3 regions of the Variovorax terrae genome follow, and region 3 is predicted to be linked to each of the others. Evidence: predicted binding sites of a transcription regulator. Region 3 holds the regulator's gene; each other region holds the start of a gene.
The links. Region 3 encodes sigma-54, which starts transcription at its own class of promoters, with help from an activator protein. Its sites were predicted from a motif close to TGGCANGNAANCTGCTTT; they were not measured.
Positions count from the first base shown of each region.

Region 1: MMF98_RS05645 (circularly permuted type 2 ATP-grasp protein) is a predicted target of sigma-54. The motif match lies at 1,024-1,041, and genes of this name have one in related genera.
Region 2: glnA (type I glutamate--ammonia ligase) is a predicted target of sigma-54. The motif match lies at 1,346-1,363, and genes of this name have one in related genera.

Region 1 covers NZ_JALGBI010000001.1:1,193,055-1,200,233, forward strand. The annotation lists gene MMF98_RS05645 (circularly permuted type 2 ATP-grasp protein) at 1-965, opposite strand, end outside; gene MMF98_RS05650 (lactonase family protein) at 1,315-2,406, shown strand; gene MMF98_RS05655 (PI-PLC domain-containing protein) at 2,422-3,426, shown strand; gene MMF98_RS05660 (type 1 glutamine amidotransferase domain-containing protein) at 3,451-4,203, opposite strand; gene MMF98_RS05665 (transglutaminase family protein) at 4,207-7,179, opposite strand, start outside.
Region 2 covers NZ_JALGBI010000001.1:2,633,866-2,641,044, reverse strand. The annotation lists gene MMF98_RS12425 (EI24 domain-containing protein) at 1-344, shown strand, start outside; gene MMF98_RS12420 (competence/damage-inducible protein A) at 366-1,205, shown strand; gene glnA (type I glutamate--ammonia ligase) at 1,413-2,828, shown strand; gene MMF98_RS12410 (hypothetical protein) at 2,971-3,456, shown strand; gene glnL (nitrogen regulation protein NR(II)) at 3,453-4,532, shown strand; gene ntrC (nitrogen regulation protein NR(I)) at 4,567-6,108, shown strand; gene xth (exodeoxyribonuclease III) at 6,138-6,911, opposite strand; gene MMF98_RS12390 (LysR family transcriptional regulator) at 7,174-7,179, opposite strand, start outside.
Region 3 covers NZ_JALGBI010000003.1:708,044-715,222, reverse strand. The annotation lists gene MMF98_RS22750 (mandelate racemase/muconate lactonizing enzyme family protein) at 1-280, shown strand, start outside; gene MMF98_RS22745 (D-2-hydroxyacid dehydrogenase) at 322-1,290, shown strand; gene MMF98_RS22740 (Bug family tripartite tricarboxylate transporter substrate binding protein) at 1,335-2,336, shown strand; gene MMF98_RS22735 (RNA polymerase factor sigma-54) at 2,434-3,987, opposite strand; gene lptB (LPS export ABC transporter ATP-binding protein) at 4,082-4,852, opposite strand; gene lptA (lipopolysaccharide transport periplasmic protein LptA) at 4,849-5,472, opposite strand; gene MMF98_RS22720 (thiol:disulfide interchange protein DsbA/DsbL) at 5,570-6,220, opposite strand; gene MMF98_RS22715 (SPOR domain-containing protein) at 6,305-6,949, opposite strand; gene argS (arginine--tRNA ligase) at 6,958-7,179, opposite strand, start outside.

The DNA.
Region 1 (7,179 bases), on a different contig from region 3:
AGAGGATCGAGGTACTGGTCGTCCAGCCGCTTGAGCAGGCCGTGCACCGGCTCCAGGCCCTGCAGGGTCTTGAGGTACAGGCGCTGGTCGCGCACCGTGAGGTCGCTGCCCTCGACCAGCGTGAGGCCGAGGTAGCGCGCCAGGTAGGCGTGCTCGAAATAGGTTTCGTTGTAGGGGCCGGGCGTGAGCAGGGCGATGTGCGAGTCGGCGCCGGCCGGGCTCATCTGCTTGAGGCCATCGACCAGCGCGCGGTAGCTCGCGGCCAGGCGCTGCACCTGCATGGACTCGAAGGCCTGCGGAAACAGGCGCGAGGTGATGATGCGGTTTTCCAGCAGATAGCCCAGGCCCGAGGGCGCCTGGGTGCGCTGCGACACCACCCACCAGTTGCCGTCGGGGCCGCGCGCCAGATCGAAGGCCGCGATGTGCAGGTGTGTGCCGCCCACCGGCGGCACGCCATGCATGGCGCGCAGGTAGCCGGGATGGCCCTGCACCAGCGCCGCCGGCAGCAGGCCCTGGGCCAGCAGCTCCTGCGGGCCGTAGACGTCGGCCATCACGCGGTCGAGCACGCGCACGCGCTGCTGCACGCCGGCCTCGATCTGCTGCCAGCTCTCGGGCGAGAGGATCAGCGGAAACAGGTCGAGCGACCAGGGCCGCTGCGGGCCGTGGCGGTCGGCATAGACGTTGTAGGTGATGCCGTTGTCGCGCACCTGCCGCTCCAGGTTGGCGGTGCGGCGGTCCAGGTCGCCGAAGCCGTCGGTGCCAAGATGTTCGAAGAATTGGCTCCAGGTCCGCGCCAGCGGGTCATTTTCTGCTACTGATTTGGGAGCGCCCTGGCCATCGTCGCGGCGCTGCCCGCGCAGTTCGTCGTAGTGGCCGGGCGCGGCAGGAGCCGCCAGGGCCGAGGCCAACTGGGCGGGGGCTTCAAGCGCGCCGGCTTCGAAGAGGGAGGTGTTGTGTTTTTCCACTTGTCGCTGGATTGTCACACCGAGGTGTAAAGCCGCCGAAACAGCAGGCCACAGGGCTCATGCAGTTGTTGTGCCAAAGCGACTTTTGCGGCGCTCGGCCCCGGGCGGCCTCGCCATGGGAGATGCACCATGCGCTGCAGCAAGCAGCCACGGCGCCGAGATGCTTCATTCAAAGCGCGATTCCCTTCAATGCGAAAAAGCCGGGTTGACGATATTGAAGCTGCATGGCTCAATTGTTTTGATTTGAAAAATCCATCTCTATAGAAGTATAGAAAATGGTTCTAAAAGTGGTTGTGGGACGAGGGAATTCAAGATGAGGTGGCGTGCTCGCTGTTTGGGGCTGGTTTCCATGGTGCTGTCGATTTCAGGATGCTGGGGGGACGGCAACTCCGGTGGTTTTTCAAGCCAGGAGGATGGCGTGTTCTATCGCCCCAAGGCCATCGCCCTGCAAGCCGACGCCGCGGGAGAGGCGGTGCGTCTCTTCGTGGTCAATGACGACGACTCACTGACCTCCTGCGGCCTGCAGCCCGATGGCTCCATGGCGGCTTGCAGCAACCGCAAGAACCCCCACCTCGCGGCCGTCAACCATGTCGCCATCCACCCGGGGACCCAGACGCTCCTGTTCGATCAGGCGGCGGGGGCTTCGCTCACGAGCTGCGCGCTCGATGCGGGCCTGGGCCTCGCCGCGTGCCAGCCGAGCACCGATGGCGGCGCCATCCAGGACGCCCGGTCGGTGGCGTTCAATGCGAGCGGACGGCAGGCCTACGTCGTCCTGGCGGACAGCCGCGTCGTCCGTTGTGCGGTGGCCGGCAACGGCGTCCTGCAGAGCTGTGCCACGGTGCCGCTTCCCGGCGGACTGGGGCGGCCCGCCACCCTCCGGCTGCTCGCCACGGCCTCCGGCGAATATGCCTATCTGCTGAACAGCGGTGGGGATGCGTCCATTTCGGTCTGCACGGTCTCGCCGTCCACCGGAAACTTTGAGCGCTGTGTGGCCGAGCGTGGGAACGGTGTTTTCACGGCCCCGTCCTCCATGACCTTCAATCCGGCCAGAAGCCACGCCTACATTGCGAATGCAGACACGAACAGCATTGCGATCTGCGGCGTGTCGGCAACGGGCGGGCTGGTGTCGTGCCGCAACTCGGATGGCGAGGGCACCTTTGCGGCGGTCAGCGCGCTGTCGTTCGATCCCGCCGGGAAACGCGCCTATGCGGCCAATGCGCTGAACAGCACGATCTCGGTCTGCACGGTGGCGAGCCAGGGCGGGGATCTCAACGCCTGCTCCGTGTTCACCATCGAGGATTTCGAGTACACGACCGACATGGTCATCGGCACCCGGCAGGGGGGCTTGATCGCGTACATCGTCAGCTTCAGCAACGGGGCCGTCTACGGCTGTCCGCTCGACAAGGCGGGCGAATTCACGTCGTGCGCCAGTACCGAGTGAGGGCGGGAGATAAAAATGAAGTATTGCCGCCCCCTTGTTTTCGCCCTGTGGTCCCTGCTGCTGTCCATGCAGGCGCTGGCCCAGCCGCTGTACTACAACATCGCTCACGCCATCAACAACTCCCGCTACATCGGCTGGGCCGTGGCCGGCGGAGCCAACGGCATCGAAGCCGACCTGAATTTTGCGCAGGATGGCGCGCTCACCACCTTCCAGCACAGGACGATGTGCGAATGCCAGACCATTGGCATCAAGCCCTTTGATATTTCAATCCATCTGTTCAAGGAAACGGGAATTTGCAAACGGATGATGCATGAGGATCCGGAATACAAACCGGATTCGTCGAGCAGCGTCACCCTGCGCGTCACGGACGCAGCCTCTGCCTGCAACGTGTATGAAAACGCCACGAGCTATCTCCGGAATCTGGCGGCGCATCCATCGATCGCGCTGTTCATCATCGATTCGAAGGTGGCCCGCTCCTTCAACAAAAACGATGATGTCGTGCGTGGCGCGGCCGGCCGCAACGTCGTGGCGGCCATCAATCAGCACCTGTTCGGCGCCGGCTACCGAGGCAAAGTGGTGGTCGGGGTCGCCGACTCGAAGGACCATGCCTACATCCGCGGCGCCGTGGAGGCCGCAAAAAGCTCCCCATACCGGGACAGGATCTATTTCTCGTTCGACGAGGATGGCGGTGGCTGGGTGTTCGTGGCGAAAGAGGCTAGAAGCACCATTGCGCTGATCAACTCCATTGCAGGGAACAAGGCCGTGTATGGCTATGGCATATCGGCCAACCTGGAGCGCCGGGTCGGGGCCAAGATGGAAGTTGGAGTGGCCGCCGAGAAGGCGGGCCAGGTCCAGGGAAACTATGTCTGGACCATCGACGCCGCTTCGTCCATGGACGACTACCTCAAGATGGGCGTCCGAGGCATCATGACCAACTGGCCGTCTCGCCTGAATGAGCGGATTGCGGCCTACATCCGCCTCCGTGGCGGACGCCTGGCGGAGCCCGGCGATCCCTTTTGACGAGGCTCGGCGCTTTGATGACTGCTACGGCCCGGGCAACAGCTCCGCAAAATCATGGGCCAAGCGATGCGCATCGCCGGGCCAGCGGGCAGAGAGGTAGTTGCCGTCCCGCACGCTGAAGCCCAGGTCCAGGCGTTCGGGGTGGTCGCGCTTCAGGGCCGGCGGGCCCTGGATGAAGTCCCCGGGCTGCGCCAGGGCCTGGGTCACTTCCTCTTCGACGGTCTGCGGGTAGGTGCGGTAGTAGTCGCCGAGCCACAGGCGCGTCAGGTTCCACGCTGTCAGCTCCATCTGCCGGGTCAGCGCGGTGGTCTTGCGGCCGTACAGCACCGACCGCCCCGAGGCGTTGCGCGAGCGGGCGGCCACCAGCACGCCGTGGCAGATCGCGCCCACCGGCCGGCCGGCCTCGAACATCGCCGCCACCTTGGCCTGCACCAGCACCGATTCGAGGTAGGGCTTCATGCCCACCGCGTGGCCGCCGGGCAGGAACAGCGCATCGCAGGCCGTGGCCGCGAGCTGGCCGTAGGCCAGCGGGTTCTGGAATTCGGGGCTCTGCACCAGCGCGTCATAGGCCTGCCGGCCGTTGGCATCGGCCCGCAGCAGCGGGGCGAGCAGGCCCAGCCCGTCGCCCGTGACCATGCGCGGGTCGGCCGCGCCCATGCGCCCGTCGGGCGTGGCGAAGACGAGGGTGTGGCCGAGCGCGCGCCAGACCTGCCAGGGCACGGCGGCCTCGGTGGGGTCGAAGTCGCTGGCCGGGAGTGGAACCAGGATGGTGGCCATCGCCTAGCTCCGCCGCAGGTCCAGCGTGAACGGAAACTCGCGGCTGCCCGGCACATGGATCGTGGCGGGCGGCACCTCGAGCGTGCCCGGCGTGTGGCCCATGCGGAAGAAGCGCGCCAGGCGCCGGCTCTCGGCCTCGTAGGCGTTGACCGGGAAGGTGAGGTAGTTGCGTCCGCCGGGGTGGGCCACGTGGTACTGGCAGCCGCCGAGCGAGCGCTTCATCCAGGTGTCGACGATGTCGAAGGTCAGCGGCGCGTGCACGCCGATGGTGGGGTGCAGCGCCGAGGGCGGGTTCCAGGCCTTGTAGCGCACGCCGGCCACATACTCGCCGGCCACGCCGGTGGGCTGCAGCGGCAGGGCCTGGCCGTTCACGGTGACGACGTAGCGGCTCTCGTTGAGGCCGGTCACGCGCACCTCGATGCGCTCGAGCGACGAGTCCACATAGCGCACGGTGCCGCCGGGCGCGCCTTCCTCGCCCATCACGTGCCAGGGCTCCAGCGCGTTGCGCAGCGTGAGCTCGATGCCGCGCGACTGCACCTCGCCCACCAGCGGGAAGCGGAACTCGAAGTGCGGCGCGAACCATGAGGTGTCGAAGGCGTAGCCGGCCTCGCGCATCTCGGTCATCACGTCGTTGAAGTCCATCTTCACGAAGCTGGGCAGCAGGAAGCGGTCGTGCAGCTCGGTGCCCCAGCGCGTGGCCGGCGCCTGGTAGGGCGCCTTCCAGAAGCGCGCAACCAGGGCGCGCAGCAGCAGCTGCTGCGCGATGCTCATGCGCGCGTGCGGCGGCATCTCGAAGGCGCGCAGCTCCAGCAGGCCCAGGCGGCCGGTGGCCGAATCGGGCGAGTACATCTTGTCGATGCAGAACTCGCTGCGGTGGGTGTTGCCGGTGACGTCGATCAGGATGTTGCGCAGCGTGCGGTCCACCAGCCACGGCGGCATGTCCTGGCCGTGGATCTCGCGGTTGCGGCGGATCTCGCGCAGCGCGATCTCCAGTTCGTAGAGCTGGTCGTTGCGGGCTTCGTCCACGCGCGGGGCCTGGCTGGTAGGGCCGATGAACATGCCGCTGAACAGGTAGCTCAGGGACGGATGGTTGTGCCAGTAGAGGATCAGGCTGGCCAGCAGCTCGGGCTTGCGCAGGAACGGGCTGTCGGCGGGCGTGGCGCCGCCCATCACGAAGTGGTTGCCGCCGCCGGTGCCGGTGTGGCGGCCGTCGGTCATGAATTTCTCGGCAGACAGCCGGGTCTCGAAAGCGGCGTTGTAGAGGAACTCGGTGTGTGCCACCAGTTCGCCCCAGTGGTGCGCGGGATGGATGTTGACCTCGATCACGCCGGGATCGGGCGTGACCTGCAGCAGCTTCAGGCGCGCATCGCGCGGCGGCGGGTAGCCCTCGAGCACGATCTTCACGCCCAGTTCCTCGGCCGTGCCTTCCACGGCGGCGAGCAGGTCGAGATAGTCTTCCAGCCGCGCCAGCGGCGGCATGAAGACGTAGAGCAGGCAGGACTTGCGGCCCACGGTTTCGGCCTTCGGGCCGTTGGCGCGGCGCGGGTCGCGTGCTTCCACGCACAGCGCGGTGCGGGTGTGGCCCTGGGCCGACTCGAAGCGGCCCGGCGGGCGCACGAAGCCGCGGGGCTCGGGCTGGCCCGCCTCGCGCGCGTTGCCCGGGGTGGCGAAGCGGCCCAGGCCGTCCTGCTGCACGCGGGCTGCCTCGCCCTGCGGCCCGGCGCCCGAGAGGTAGGGTACGGCGCTGCGCTCGTCGCCCGGTGCGCCGGCGGCCTGGCGCACCTGCCGCATGGCGGCCGCCGGCAGGGCATCGCGCGGGGCGGTCGGGTCCTGCTCGATCAGGTAGGGGTAGTCGGCCTTGCTGACCCAGGGCAGCGAGTCCAGCGGCAGGCGGTAGCCCATGGGCGAGTCGCCGGGGATCAGGTACATGCGCTCGTCGCGGAAGAACCAGGGGCCGGTGCTCCACACCGAGCCCGACAGGCGGGGCGCGCCGGCGGCGCCGGGGCCCGGGTTGACCTGCAGCGGCAGCACATAGCCGACCACGGCGTCGAGCTTCTGCTCGAACACGCGGCGCAGGCGGGCGCGCTCAAGCTCGTCATCGAGCCGCGAGTCGAACGGGTCCACGTTCACCGGCAGGCGGCGCTCGCGCCACAGGTAGTACCAGACATCCTCGTAGCCGGGCTCGATGTAGCGGGGGCTCAGGTTCAGCCGGGCTGCGAGCCGCTGGGTGAAGCGTTCCGCATCTTCGCTGGTGTAGTGCGAGGGCTCGCGTTCGTCGGCGAACAGCGCGGGGTTGTTCCAGGCCGGCTGGCCGTCGGCGCGCCAGCAGATGCTCAGGGCCCAGCGCGGCAGCTGTTCGCCGGGATACCACTTGCCCTGGCCGAAATGCAGAAAGCCGCCCTGGCCGTACTCGGCGCGCAGCCGGTGCACCAGCTCGGTGGCGTAGCCGCGCTTGGTGGGGCCGAGCGCATCGGTGTTCCACTCAGCCGCGTCGCGGTCGTCGGTGGCGACATAGGTGGGCTCGCCGCCCATGGTCAGGCGCACGTCGCCGGCCATCAGCTCGCGGTCCACAGCCTCGCCCAGCGCCAATACGGCAGCCCATTGCGCGTCGGTGTAGGGCTGGGTGACGCGCGGCGATTCATAGATGCGCGTGACCTGCATGTGGTGGCTGAACTCGACCTCGGCCTGGTCCACGGCGCCCTCGATCGGCGCGGCGCTGGAGGGCTGCGGCGTGCAGGCCAGCGGGATGTGGCCTTCGCCGGCCAGCAGGCCCGAGGTGGCGTCCAGCCCGATCCAGCCGGCGCCGGGCAGGAACACCTCGCACCAGGCGTGCAGGTCGGTGAAGTCGACCGTGGTGCCGCTCGGGCCGTCCAGCGACTTGACGTCGGGCGTGAGCTGGATCAGGTAGCCCGAGACGAAGCGCGCGGCCAGCCCGCAATGGCGCAGCAGCTGCACCAGCAGCCAGCCCGAGTCGCG
Region 2 (7,179 bases), on a different contig from region 3:
AGGAGGAGCGCCGCGAGATCTTCCGTAGCCACCGCGGCTGGCTGCTGGGCATCGGCATCCTCACCGGCTACCTTGGCGCCGCGCCCAGCATCGTCTGGGCCTCGGGCGCGCTGTTCGCGGCGGCCTTCGTGATCCTGGTGCCGGTGGCGATCTGGATCTACACGCTGGTGTTCGCGTTCTCCTCGCTCTGGTTTGCGCACTACTGCCTGGCAGCCCTGGAAGAGTTGCGCAGAAGCCGTGCCGCCGCGGCGCCCGAAGAGGCCGCGCCGCCGCTGTCGTTGCCCGCCGCTCAGCCGGCGGGCGACAACCCTGTTCCGCGGATCGGCGCCGACGCGCCTTTCTAGCGGTATTTCACCCTGGCCACCATGAACGCACCCCAACATCCGCCCGCGCCCAGCTTCGGGCTCATCATCGTCGGCGACGAAATCCTTTCCGGCAAGCGCGCCGACAAGCACCTGCCCAAGGTGATCGAGCTGCTCAACGCGCGCGGGCTGTCGCTGGCCTGGGCCGAGTACGTGGGCGATTCGCCCGCGCGCATCACCGCCACGCTGGCGCGCGCCTTTGCCTCGGGCGACGTGGTGTTCTCCACCGGCGGCATCGGCGCCACGCCCGACGACCACACGCGCCAGTGCGCCGCGGCGGCGCTGGGCGTGCCGCTGCAGCTGCACCCGCAGGCCGAGGCGCTGATCCGCGAGCGCATGCAGGACACCGCGCGCGAGCAAGGCATTGCCTACGAGCCCGACCGCGCCGACAACGTCCACCGCCTCAACATGGGCGTGTTCCCGCAGGGCGCGCAGATCATTCCCAATCCCTACAACAAGATTCCCGGTTTTTCCTGCGCCGGCGCGGCGGGCGGGGCGGTGCATTTCGCGCCGGGCTTCCCGGTGATGGCCTGGCCCATGATCGAATGGGTGCTCGACCACCACTACGCGCACCTGTTCCAGCACGCGGCCTGGATCGAGAAGTCGGTGATCGTGTTCGGCGCCATGGAGGCCACCCTGACGCCGCTGATGGAGGACATCGAGCGCATCCACGCCGGGGTCAAGGTGTTCAGCCTGCCCAGCGTGGACCACCCGACCTACGGGCGGCACATCGAGCTGGGCGTCAAGGGCGAGCCGGGCCTGGTCGAGCAGGCCTATCCGGCGCTGCTGGCGGGCCTGCACGGCTTCAAGGCCAGGCTTGGCCCCGAATTGGTGCGCTCATAAAAACGCACCTTGAAGGTGCGTTGGCGAAATGCACCAAAATGGGTCTCAAATGCGGGCTTTTTAGCACGATCCCATGCGAAAACCAGGGTCGCATCAAGGCACAATGGCTGGTTTCGCGAGCCGGGGGAATGCACCAGCTTTGGCACAAAAACTGCATTCCCAGGCGCATCCGCAAATTTTCAGCAACCATCCAACCAGGAGAACCTGATGGCCAAGACCGTCGCAGACGTGATGAAACTGGTGAAGGAAAACGAAGTCAAGTTTGTCGACTTCCGCTTCACCGATACCCGTGGCAAGGAACAGCACGTGACCGTGCCCGTTTCCCACTTCGACGAAGACAAGTTCTCGTCGGGCCATGCGTTTGACGGTTCGTCCGTTGCCGGCTGGAAGGGCATCGAAGCCTCCGACATGCTGCTCATGCCGGACCCGAACACGGCCAACATCGATCCCTTCTTCGAAGAAACCACGCTGTTCCTGACCTGCGACGTGCTCGAACCCGGCGACGGCAAGGCCTATGACCGCGACCCGCGTTCCATCGCCAAGCGCGCCGAAGCCTACCTCAAGGCCTCCGGCCTGGGCGATACCGCCTTCTTCGGCCCGGAACCCGAATTCTTCATCTTCGACGACGTGCGCTGGGCCAACGACATGTCGGGCTCGTTCTACAAGATCGACGAATACGAAGCCCCGTGGAACACCGGTAAGAAGCTCGAAGGCGGCAACAAGGGCCACCGCCCCACCGTCAAGGGCGGCTACTTCCCCGTGCCCCCGGTCGACAGCACGCAGGACATGCGCGCCGAGATGTCGCTGATCCTCGAATCGCTGGGCATCCCGGTCGAGGTGTTCCACCACGAAGTGGCGGGCGCCGGCCAGAACGAGATCGGCACCAAGTTCAGCACGCTGGTGCAGCGCGCCGACTGGACCCTGCTGCTCAAGTACGTGGTGCAGAACGTCGCCCACGCCTACGGCAAGACCGCGACCTTCATGCCCAAGCCCATCGTGGGCGACAACGGCTCCGGCATGCACGTGCACCAGTCGATCTGGAAGGACGGCAAGAACCTGTTCGCCGGTGACGGCTATGCCGGCCTGAGCGATTTCGCGCTGTACTACATCGGCGGCATCATCAAGCACGCGCGCGCGCTGAATGCCATCACCAACCCCGGCACCAACAGCTACAAGCGCCTGGTGCCCGGCTACGAAGCCCCGGTGAAGCTGGCCTACTCGGCCAAGAACCGCTCGGCCTCGATCCGCATCCCGTATGTGGCCAACCCGAAGGGCCGCCGCATCGAGGCGCGCTTCCCCGATCCGCTGGCCAACCCGTACCTGTGCTTCTCGGCGCTGATGATGGCCGGCCTGGACGGCGTGGAAAACAAGATCCACCCGGGCGAAGCCGCCACCAAGGACCTGTACCACCTGCCGCCCGAGGAAGACGCGAAGGTGCCGACCGTGTGCCACAGCCTCGATCAGGCGCTGGACTACTTGGACAAGGGCCGCAGCTTCCTGACCAAGGGCGGCGTGTTCACCGACACCATGATCGACGCCTACATCGAGCTCAAGATGCAGGAGGTCACGCGCTTCCGCATGGCGACCCACCCGGTGGAATTCGACATGTACTACTCGCTGTAATCCGGCGCGTTGCCTGTGGCATGAAAAGGACGGCATATGCCGTCCTTTTTCTTTTTGAATCAAAGGGTTATTTTGTATTTCTAAGGAAAAGCGCGATACTGGCAGACCGTCCCTGCATTTTTTGCAATGCGAGGAGAAGAGCATGAGATACGCGTTATTGATTCCCGTGCTTGCTGCATTTTTCACAGCAGGCAGTCACAGCCAGGACCGCATCTACCGCTGCGGCAATGAATACACCAACAATGCCGCCGAGGCCCAGTCCCGCGGCTGCAAGGTGGTGGAAGGCGGCAACGTCACCGTGGTGCAGGGCACGCGCGTGCCGGCCGGGCAGGTGCGCGTGGCCGCGGCGCCGGCGGCGGCCGGGCCGCGCGTGGATTCGGCCGACCAGCGCGCGCGCGATTCCGAAGCCCGCGCCATCCTCGAGGCCGAACTCAAGAAGGCCGAGGCCCGCCAGGCCGAGCTGCTCAAGGAATACAACGACGGCGAGCCCGAGAAGCAGGGTGCCGAGGGGCGCAACTACCAGAAGTACCTGGACCGCGTGGCCGAGCTCAAGGCCAGCATCGCCCGCAACGAAAGCGACATCGCGGGCATCAAGCGCGAGCTGGGCCGCGTTCCTGCGTCAAAATAAGTGGCTTGAACAAGCCCACTTCCCCGCCCGCGTACTTTCAACCGTTCGATCTCCTGGCCACGCTGGTCGCCGTGGTGCGCAGCGATGGCTCGGTGCTGTTCGCCAACTCGGCACTCGAAGACGCCCTGGGCACCTCGCGCCGCACCATCGAAGGCTCGCAACTGCCCGACTGCTTCACCGAACCGCAGATCCTGCAGAACGCGCTCGAAGGCGCGGGCAGCAATGAGTTCGCCGCGCTGCGCTACGACGCTTGGCTCAAGCGCCTGAACCACGATCCGCTGCCCGTGCATGTGATCGTGGCGCAGACCGAGCGGCCGGGCGAGATCATCGTGGAGCTGCTGCCGCTCGAAGCCCAGGCCAAGCAGGACCGAGAGGAGCGCCTGATCGACCAGGCCCAGGCCAACAAGGAGCTGATCCGCAACCTCGCGCACGAGATCAAGAACCCGCTGGGCGGCATCCGCGGCGCGGCGCAGCTGCTGCAGATGGAGATTGACTCCAGGGACCTGACCGAGTACACCCAGGTCATCATCCACGAGGCCGACCGGCTGCAGACGCTGGTCGACCGGCTGCTGGCGCCGCACCGCCGCCCGCACGTGGTGGGCGACGTCAACATCCACGAGGTCTGCGAGCGGGTGCGCTCGCTGATCCTGGCCGAGTTTCCACGCGGGCTGAAGGTGGTTCGTGAATACGACATTTCGATTCCCGAGTTCCGCGGCGACCGCGAGCAGCTGATCCAGGCCGTGCTCAACATCGCCCACAACGCCTGCCAGGCCCTGGCCGAACGCATCGCGGCGGGCGATGCGCAACTGGTGTTCCGCACGCGGATCGCCCGGCAGGTGACATTCGGTAAGCAGCGCTATCGACTGGCATTGGAATTGCATGTCATCGACAACGGGCCCGGCGTGCCGGACTCGATCAAAGACCGCATCTTCTACCCGCTGGTGTCGGGCCGGGAAGGCGGCTCAGGGCTGGGGCTGACGTTGGCGCAAACCTTCGTGCAGCAGCACCATGGCTTGATCGAGTGCGAAAGCGTGGCGGGCCGGACGGATTTCAAGATACTGATTCCGCTGCCCTGACTGATTGAGTTCGATACCAAGGTGACTAAAACACATGAAGCCGATCTGGATAGTAGACGACGACCAATCCATCCGCTTCGTGCTGGAGAAGGCCCTGCTCCGCGAAGAACTGCCCACGCGCAGCTTCACCAACCCGCGTGAAGTGCTGCAGGCGCTCGAAGACGCCACGGACGAGGACGGCCCGCAGGTCCTGGTGAGCGACATCCGCATGCCGGGCGGCTCGGGGCTGGAGCTGCTGGACAAGGTCAAGGAGAAGCTGCCGGGCCTGCCCGTCATCATCATGACCGCGTTCTCCGACCTCGACAGCGCCGTCTCGGCTTTCCAGGGCGGCGCGTTCGAATACCTGCCCAAGCCATTTGACCTGCCCAAGGCGGTGGAGCTGATCCGCCGTGCGGTGGAAGAGAGCCAGCGCGAGGAAGTGGCCGAGGAGCGCATGGCTGCCGCGCCCGAGATGCTGGGCCAGGCCCCGGCGATGCAGGACGTGTTCCGCGCCATCGGGCGCCTCTCGCAGAGCAACGTCACGGTGATGATCACCGGCGAATCGGGTTCGGGCAAGGAGCTGGTGGCGCGCGCGCTGCACAAGCATTCGCCGCGCGCCAGCGGGCCCTTCGTGGCGATCAACACCGCGGCCATCCCCAAGGACCTGCTGGAGAGCGAGTTGTTCGGCCACGAGCGCGGCGCCTTCACTGGCGCGCAGACCATGCGCCGCGGCCGCTTCGAGCAGGCCGAGGGCGGCACGCTGTTCCTTGATGAGATCGGCGACATGCCGTTCGATTTGCAGACGCGCCTGCTGCGCGTGCTCAGCGACGGCCACTTCTACCGCGTGGGCGGCCACAACGCCGTCAAGGCCCATGTGCGCGTGATCGCCGCCACGCACCAGGACCTGGAGCAGCGCGTCAAGGAAGGCGTGTTCCGCGAAGACCTGTTCCACCGCCTCAACGTGATCCGCCTGCGCCTGCCGGCGCTGCGCGAGCGCAGGGAAGACGTGCCCATGCTCACGCGCCACTTCCTGCAGCAAAGCGCCAAGCAGCTCGGTGTGGAGCCCAAGCGCATTTCCGATGCTGCGCTGGCCTTGCTCGGCGCCTTTGGTTTCCCGGGCAATGTGCGGCAGCTCGAAAACATCTGCCACTGGCTGACCGTGATGGCGCCGGCGCAAGTGATCGAGCCCAAGGACCTGCCGCCCGAGGTGGCCGGCACCACCGGCGATGCCCCGGCCTTGCGAACATTGGCCGCACCCGGCGCCGAGGCCGCGCCGCGCCTGGCCGAGCTGGCCGCGAAGCCCGCGGTCAAGGCGCTGGAGGCGGATGCGGCGGGCGACGCGCTGCCGGCGCCGACAGCGAACGCCGTGCCGGCACCCGGCGCGGGCAGCTGGGAATCAGGGCTCGAGGCCGAGGCGCTGGCCCTGCTGGCCACGGGCCGGCACGACGTGTGGGACGAACTGACCCGCCGTTTCGAGTCCAAGCTGATCCTGACCGCGCTGGCCAACACGCGGGGGCGGCGCATCGAGGCCGCTCAAAAGCTCGGCATCGGGCGCAACACCATTACGCGCAAAATTCAGGAACTGGGTCTGGAGTAGAGAGCGCCCGCCGATTCACGGCCGCGGGCTCACAGCTCCACGATCACCGGCGCGTGGTCGCTGGGCTGCTTGTTCTTGCGCGGCGCGCGATCCACGGTGCAGGACTTCACCCCGGGCTTGAGCGCCTCGCTCACCAGGATGTGGTCGATGCGCAGGCCTCGGTTCTTCTGGAAGCCGAGCATACGGTAGTCCCACCACGAGTAGCTTTTCTCGGGCTGCTCGAACAGGCGGAAGGCATCGGTCAGGCCCAGGCCCAGCAGCGCCTTGAAGTGGTCGCGCTCGGCCGTCGTGTGGTGGATGGTCTCGCGCAGGCCCTCGGGATCGTAGGAGTCGCGGTCCTCGGGCGCGACGTTGAAGTCGCCCAGCAGCACCAGCCGCGGATGCACGGCCAACTCCGCGCGTACCTGTTCGCGCAAGGCATCGAGCCAGCGCATCTTGTAGGCGAACTTCTCGCTGCCCGGCTCCTGGCCGTTGACGAAGTAGCCGTTGACCACGCGCAGCGCGCCCTCGGGCGTGTCCAGCGTGGCGGTGATCACGCGCGACTGATCGTCGGCAAAGCCCGTGATGTTCTTCACCACGTCGCGCGCCGGGGTGCGGCTCAGGATGGCGACGCCGTTGTAAGTCTTCTGGCCGAACACGGCACTGTGGTAGCCCGCGGCCTCGAGCTCGGCCTGCGGGAACTTGTCATCGGTGAGCTTGAGCTCCTGCAGGCACAGCGCGTCCACCGGGTTGGCGGCCAGCCAGTCCAGCACTTGGGGCAGGCGCACGGCCAGGGAGTTGACGTTCCAGGTGGCAAGTTTCATGGTGTCGGCTTCGTTCACGTTGCAGGGGTGAGGGCGGCAGCGAGGGCCGCGTTCAAGAATGGCATTGTGCCCGCGTGCGTCGATGCGAGGCCCGTTAGAGGTGAATTTTGGATGATTTAAGCCGGATGTCCAGGTGCAGTGGTCATTGTTTGCTATCAAATAAGTAGCAAATGGTTGCGGCCAACAGGCGCGAGCCTTGCCTGTTCATGCCCGGCGTGTTGCGCCCGCCACCGTCGTCCCGCTGGATGGGAGCGTCGTCCCGTCACCT
Region 3 (7,179 bases):
GTCGGTGCGCATCGCCACGCTGGCCGACGCCTTCGAGACCCACATCGCGCCGCACAACCCGGTGGGCGAACTGGGCAACCTGATGAGCCTGCACTTCTGCGCCGCCGTGCCCAATGTGCGCATCATGGAGCTGCGCCCCGACGAGGCGCCGTGGACGCGCGGCTTCCTCACCCACACCCCGGTGCTCGAAGCCGGCCACATGCTGGTTCCCGACCGCCCGGGCTGGGGCGCCGACGTCAACGAAGAGGCGCTGCGCGCCCATCCCGTGCGCGCGGCCTGACACCGCCTTCCACCCCGAACCTATTTCCAAGGAGATTCCTCATGCGCATCCTCTACTGGCCCAAGATCCAGCTCGGCCGGGCCGTGATCGCCGAGCAGCTTGGCGCCGTGCCGGGCGCCGAGCTGACAGTGACCGAGACGCTGCCGCAGCTGCTGGCCGCCCTGCCCGGCGCGGCCGGCGTCGTGCTGGCCGACGCCCCCGAGGCCGAGGCCCGCCAGGTGGTGGAGCAGCTGCGCGCGCCCGGCAACACGGTGCGCTGGCTGCACTTCGTCTCGGCCGGCCGCGAGGGCTTCGAGGCCGCGGGCCTGCCGCCCGGCATCGCGGTCACCTATGCGGCGGGCGCCGCCGCGCCGGCCGTGGCCGAACACGCGATGGCCCTGCTGCTGGCCCTGGGCCGGCGCATCCCCGTCGTGCTGGCGCAGCAGGCCGAACGCCACTGGGACCGCGCGGCACCGGGCTCGCGGGCCTGGGCGCTCGAAGGCAAGACGCTGGTGATCGTGGGCTACGGCCAGATCGGCCAGGAAATCGCCAAGCGCGCGCGGCCGTTCGGCGCCCGCATCGTGGCGCTGTCGCGCTCGGCCCGGCCCGACGCGCTGGTGGACGAAGCGCTGCCGCTGTCGCAACTGCACGAGGCCCTGGGCCGCGCCGACGCGGTGATGCTGTCGATCGCGCTCACGCCCGAGACCCAGCACCTGATCGGCCGCGACGCGCTGGCGCGCCTCAAGCCGGGCACGCTGCTGGTCAACGTGGCGCGCGGCGGCGTGATCGACCAGGTGGCGCTGCGCGAGGCGCTGCACAACGGCCGGCTGGCCGGCGCCGGCCTCGATGTGGTGGACCCCGAGCCGCTGCCCGCCACCGACCCGCTGTGGGACAGCCCCAACCTCATCCTCTCGCCCCACTTCGCCGGCTCCGGCAGCCCCGCCACCGTGGCGCGGCTGGCCGGCGGCGCGGCGGAGAACCTGCGCCGCTTCATCGCCGGCCAGCCCCTGCTGCACCAGGTGGCGGGCTGACGCGCCGGGCCGCCCCTTCCGATCCGATCCAAGGAGACAACTTCATGACCACCCGCCGCCATTTCGTCCGCTCCGTGGCCGCCGCCACGGCGCTGCCCGCCATGCTCGCCCCCTGGGCCGCGCGCGCCCAGAACACCACCCCGCCGATCAAGCAGCTGACCCTGGTCGTTCCGTTCCCGGCCGGCGGCGCCACCGATGCCGTGGCGCGGCTGGTGGCCGAGAACGGCCTGCGCGGCCGCTATGCCGAGAACGTGGTGGTGGAGAACCGCGCGGGCGCCGGCGGACGCGTGGGCGTCGAGTACGTGAAGAACCGCCCGGCCGACGGCAGCACCATGCTCTATACGCCGACCTTCCCGATCTCGATCTTCCCGCACATCTACAAGAAGCTCAGCTATGACGCGATGGCCGACTTCACGCCCGTGGCCCCGACCTCCAAGGGCATGCTGGGCCTGGCGATCGGGCCGGGCGTGCCCGCCAGCGTCACGACGCTGGCCGAGTTCGTGGCCTGGTGCAAGGCGAATCCGGCCCGCTCCAACTTCGGCACGGCCAGCGGCTCGAGCCAGCATTTCGCCGGCGTGATGTTCAGCCGCGCCGCGGGCATCGAGCTGCGCCTGGTGCCCTACAAAGGCGGCGCGCCGGCCGTGGTGGACCTGCTGGGCGGCCACGTCAGCTCCACGGTGAGCCCGCTGCCGGAGATCATTCCACACGCGGCCGACGGCAAGCTCCGCATCCTCGCGGTCACCGGCAGCAAGCGCTCGCGCTTCCTGCCGAACGTGCCGACGATGGTGGAGTCGGGCTACCGCGACGTGGTGTTCCAGGACTGGTCGGGTGTGCTCGCCCCGGCGAAGACGGCGCCCGAGCTGGTGGCGCGCGCCAATGCCGCGATCTCGGGCTATGTGCGCTCGGACAAGGGCATCGAGGCCCTGGCCCAGCTCGGCACCGAGGCCGATGCGCAGGGCGTGGCCGAGTTCGGCGCCGCGGTCAAGTCGAGCTGGGAACGCTACCGCGCGATCGTGCAGTCGACCGGGTTCACCGCGGAAGACTGAGCGGCGCCGCGGCGCGCCCTTCACCTGCTGGAACGTCCTCCCCTCCTCGCTGAGGCGGCGCGCCGGGGTGCGCGACGAGCAGTCGAGCCGGCCGCCGCTACAGCGCCTTGCGCAGGTTGGCGGGCGCGATGCGCAGCGCCTCGCGGTACTTGGCCACCGTGCGGCGCGCGCACTCGATGCCCTGCTCCTTGAGCATCTCGGAAATCTGGTTGTCCGACAGCGGCTTCTTCGTGCTCTCGGAGGCCACGAACTGCTTGATCAGCGCGCGCACCGCGGTGCTGGAGGCGTTGCCGCCAGTCTCGGTGCCCAGGGCCGAGCCGAAGAAGTATTTGAGCTCGAACGTGCCGTAGGGCGTGGCCATGTACTTGGCGGTGGTCACGCGCGAGATGGTGGACTCGTGCAGGCCCAGCTCGTCGGCGATCTCGCGCAGCACCAGCGGGCGCATCGCCAGCTCGCCGTGCACGAAGAAGTTCTTCTGGCGCTCGACGATGGCGTTGGAGACGCGCAGGATGGTGTCGAAGCGCTGCTGGATGTTCTTGATGAACCAGCGCGCCTCCTGCAGCCGCTGCTGCAGCGCCTGGTGGCCCTCGCCCTTGTGCGACTTGAGCGCGTTGGCGTAGATGTCGTGCACCTTCAGGCGTGGCATCACGTCGGGGTTGAGCTGCACGCGAAAGCGCACCTGCGCGCCGCGCCCCGCCTTGACCACGATCACGTCGGGCACGATGATGTTGCGCTCCACGTCGACGAAGCGCCGCCCCGGCTTGGGCTCGAGCCGGGTGATGAGCGGGATCGCGGCCCGCACGTCGGCCTCGCTGTGGCCGCACAGCTGGGCCAGGCGCTTCACATCGCGCCGCGCCAGCAGCTCGATCGGCAGGGCGCACAGCGCCAGGGCGGTATCGCGGTCCGGCACGGTGCGCGGCAGGGCGTTCAGCTGCAGCGTCAGGCACTCGCTAAGCGTGCGTGCGCCCACCCCGGTGGGCTCCAGGTGCTGCAGCAGGTGCAGCGCCACCGTGAAGCGGTGCACCAACTCCTCGCCCTGTTCCAGGTCGTCGCCGGCCAGGCTGACGGCCAGCGCCTCGAGCGAGTCTTCCAGGTAGCCATCGTCGTTGAGCGACTCGATCAGGAAGCTCAGGGCGGCCCGGTCGGTGTCGTCCAGGCGCAGCGCCAGCGCCTGGCGGTGCAGATGGCTTTGCAGCGATTCCTGGCTGCGCGCGAGTTCGGTGGCGTCGACGTCGTCGCCGTCATGGTTGTTGTTCTTGCGCGCGGGCGCGTCGCCGCCCCATTCGCTGTCGTCGGGGGCGATGTCGATGCCGCCATCGCCCTCCCAATCCGGCGCATCCTCGGCCGCCGCCGGGTTTTCTGAATCATTGGGAGCAGAGGTCCCTGTGTCGCCTTGATAGTTTGCTATCGAATCAGGAGCAACCTCGGCCTCGTGGCCGTCGTCCTGCGCCGGCGCATCGGCCTGCGCGAGGCCGAACTCCTCGCGCGGCGCCTCGTCCAGCGTGAGTTCGAGAAAGGGGTTGTCGTCGAGCATCTGCTCGACTTCCTGGCTCAGCTCGAGCGTGGACAGCTGCAGCAGCCGGATCGACTGCTGCAGCTGCGGCGTGAGCGCCAGGTGCTGCGAGACGCGAAGGGAAAGGCCTTGTTTCACGGCAGCTGCGGCCCCGCGGCCAAAGGCAGCGAACGGCCGCTCTCCGAGCAAGTGCGGCGGCCGCGCGCCATGGGCAGACAGCGGGCGGAAGCCATCACATCCTGAAATGCTCGCCGAGGTACACGCGGCGTACGTCGGCGTTGTTGACGATCTCCGAGGGCGTGCCCTGGGCCAGCACGTGGCCGTCGCTGATGATGTAGGCGTGGTCGCAGATGCCCAGGGTCTCGCGCACGTTGTGGTCGGTGATGAGCACGCCGATGCCGCGCGACTTCAGGAAGCCGATGATGCGCTGGATCTCGATCACGGCGATCGGGTCGATGCCGGCGAACGGCTCGTCCAGCAGGATGAAGCGCGGCTGGGTGGCCAGCGCGCGCGCAATCTCCACGCGGCGGCGCTCGCCGCCCGACAGCGCCAGCGCCGGCGAATCGCGCAGGTGCTCCACGCGCAGGTCCTGCAGCAGCGCGGTCAGGCGCCGCTCGATCTCCTCGTGGCGCAACGGCTGGCCGGCTTCGTCGTTCTGCAGTTCCAGCACGGCGCGCACGTTGTCCTCGACACTGAGCTTGCGGAAGATCGAGGCCTCCTGCGGCAGATAGGACAGGCCCAGCCGCGAGCGGCGGTGGATCGGCATGTGGCCGACCGGCTGGCCGTCGATGCTGATGTCGCCGGCGTCGGCGCGCACCAGGCCCACGATCATGTAGAACGAGGTGGTCTTGCCCGCGCCGTTGGGCCCGAGCAGGCCGACGACCTCGCCCTTCTGCACGCCCAGCGAAACATCCTTGACCACCTTGCGGCTGCCATAGGACTTCTGCAGGTGGCGCGCCTCGAGCCGGCTGGTGGCGGCCGCTTCCGCGTTCGCCGCCGTCACCGCTTCTCCCCGCCCAGGTTGGTGCTGGGGCGCAGCGCGGCGGGCGGCGGGGCCGACGGCACGGGCGCCGAAGGGTCGACCTTGGGGGTCAGCATGGCACGGATGCGCCCGTTGCCGCTGGCCGGCGCCCCCTGGGCGCCCTGGGGAGAGCCATCCACGGTGAAGACATCGGTGCTGTTTTCGTAGACGATCAGGCTGCCCGTCATTTCGTCGTTCAGCGTGGTGCCCTTGTAGCGGCGCAGCTCCGCGCGCCGGATCAGCTTGACGTTGTCGGCCTTGCTGTCGTACTCGATCAGTTCGCCCTCGCCCTCGATGTATTCGTCCACACCCTCGCGCTTTTGCCGGTAGAACGCCAGCCTGCCGGGCTCGGCCGTGACGGTGCCGTACTGGTAGCCTTCCGGGTCCTGGCGCACGTCGATGCGCGCGCCGCGGATCACGATGGTGCCCTTGGTCGCCACCACCCGGCCCGTGAAGATGCTGGTCTGGCTGAGATCGTCGTAGCGCAGGGCGTCGGCCTCGACGTTCATGGGCTTGTTGCGATCCGCTTTTTCGGCGCTGGCACCGCCTGCAACCAAGGCACACACGACAAACAGAACAGGAAGGACGTAAGTTTTGTTCATAAAGGCACGAATCTTGCTGCTGATTGTAGCGGCCAGATAGGGCGCGCCCAAGAAAAAGCCCGCTGATGCGGGCCATTTCTCGGGGAAGGTTGGAGCCTCAGGCGCCCTTGCGCGCCTCGCCGATCAGGAAATCGGTGACCTGGAGGGCGCGCTCCATGTTGCCGGCCAGCGAGCCGTCGGTGTAGAAGCGGCCGGCGATGCCCAGGGCGGGCACGCCCTGCACCTTGTAGGCGTCCTGCAGCTGCGTGGCGCGGCGCGCCTTGGTCGTCACCGAGAACGAATTGAAGAGCTCCAGGAACTTGGCCTTGTCCACGCCCTGCTTGGCCACCCAGTTGGCGATCGGCTCCTGGGTGGTGAGCGGCTGGCGCTCCACATGGATGGCGTAGAACACCTTGGCCTGCAGTTCGTCGACCTTGCCCAGGGCTTCGAGCGCGTAGAACAGGCGCTGCTGGGGCACGAAATCGTCGCGGAAGGCCACCGGCACCCGCTTGAACGACACGTCCTTGGGGATGGACTTGACCCAGGCCTCGAGCTTGGGCTCGAAGGCGTTGCAGTGCGGGCAGCTGTACCAGAAGAACTCGATCACCTCCACCTTGCCTTGCGGCGCCTCGACCGGCACGCGCTTGTCCAGCGCGACGTAGTCGGTTCCCTCCGCGGGCTTCTTGCCCTGGGCATGGGCCGCGGGCAGCGCCAGCGTGGAGGCGGCCAGCGCGGAAGCGGCAGCCCAAGAAAATTCACGACGTTTCATTGATTCACACTCCTGTCTGTTTACCAGAGCAACGGCACGCGCCGAAGTTCCCGCCTCGGCCGCCGGATCGATGCAGCCACCCGCTCAACGCTGCACGCGCACCAGCGCCGTCTCCATGCCGCCGCCATCGAGCTTTTCCTTGGTCTTGTCGGCATCTTCCTTCTTGTCGAACGGTCCCACGCGCACCCGGAACACGGTGCGGCCCGACTGCTCGCGCTCGGTCACCTTGGACTCCACGCCGATCAATGACAGCTTGGCGCGCTGGGCTTCGGCATCCTCGGCGGTGCGGTAGGCACCGGCCTGCACGAAATACGTGAACGGATCGGCCCCGCCGCCCGCCGCGGCCGCGCGGGCCTGGGCCAGGTCGCCCAGCGGGTCGGCCGAAGCCGGCTTGCCCTCGGAGCGGCCGGCCGGGACGGCGGCGACCGCCGGCCTGGCCGCGGATGCGGCCGGTGCGACAGGCGCCACTGGTGGCGCCACGCCCACCGCACCCGAGGCCGCCGGCGCGGGCGGACGGACCGGGTTCTTGCCGTACAGCGGCGTGTTCGGGTCCCAGTCCTTGTTCTTCTTGGCCTCGGCCGCATCCTGCTCGGCGCTGCGGGTCTGGCCCTTGTTGACGAACGGCACGGGCACCTTGGTCACATAGACCGCCACGGCCAGCGCCGCGCCCAGGCCGATCACTATTCCGATGACCAGCCCGATGAAAGTACCGCCGCGTTGATGCTTCATGTTGTCACTCACATTTTTGCGGGTGCTGACACGCCCAGCACCGCCAGGCCATTGTGCAACACCTGCGCGGTGGCGGCGACCAGGGCCAGCCGGGCCTGTTTCACGGTTTCGTCGTCCACCAGGATGCGCTCGGCATCGTAGTAGCTGTGGTAGCAGGCCGCGAGGTCGCGCAGGTAGAACGTGACGTCGTGCGGCGCGAAGCCCTGGGCGGCCGCGGCCAGCATGTCGGG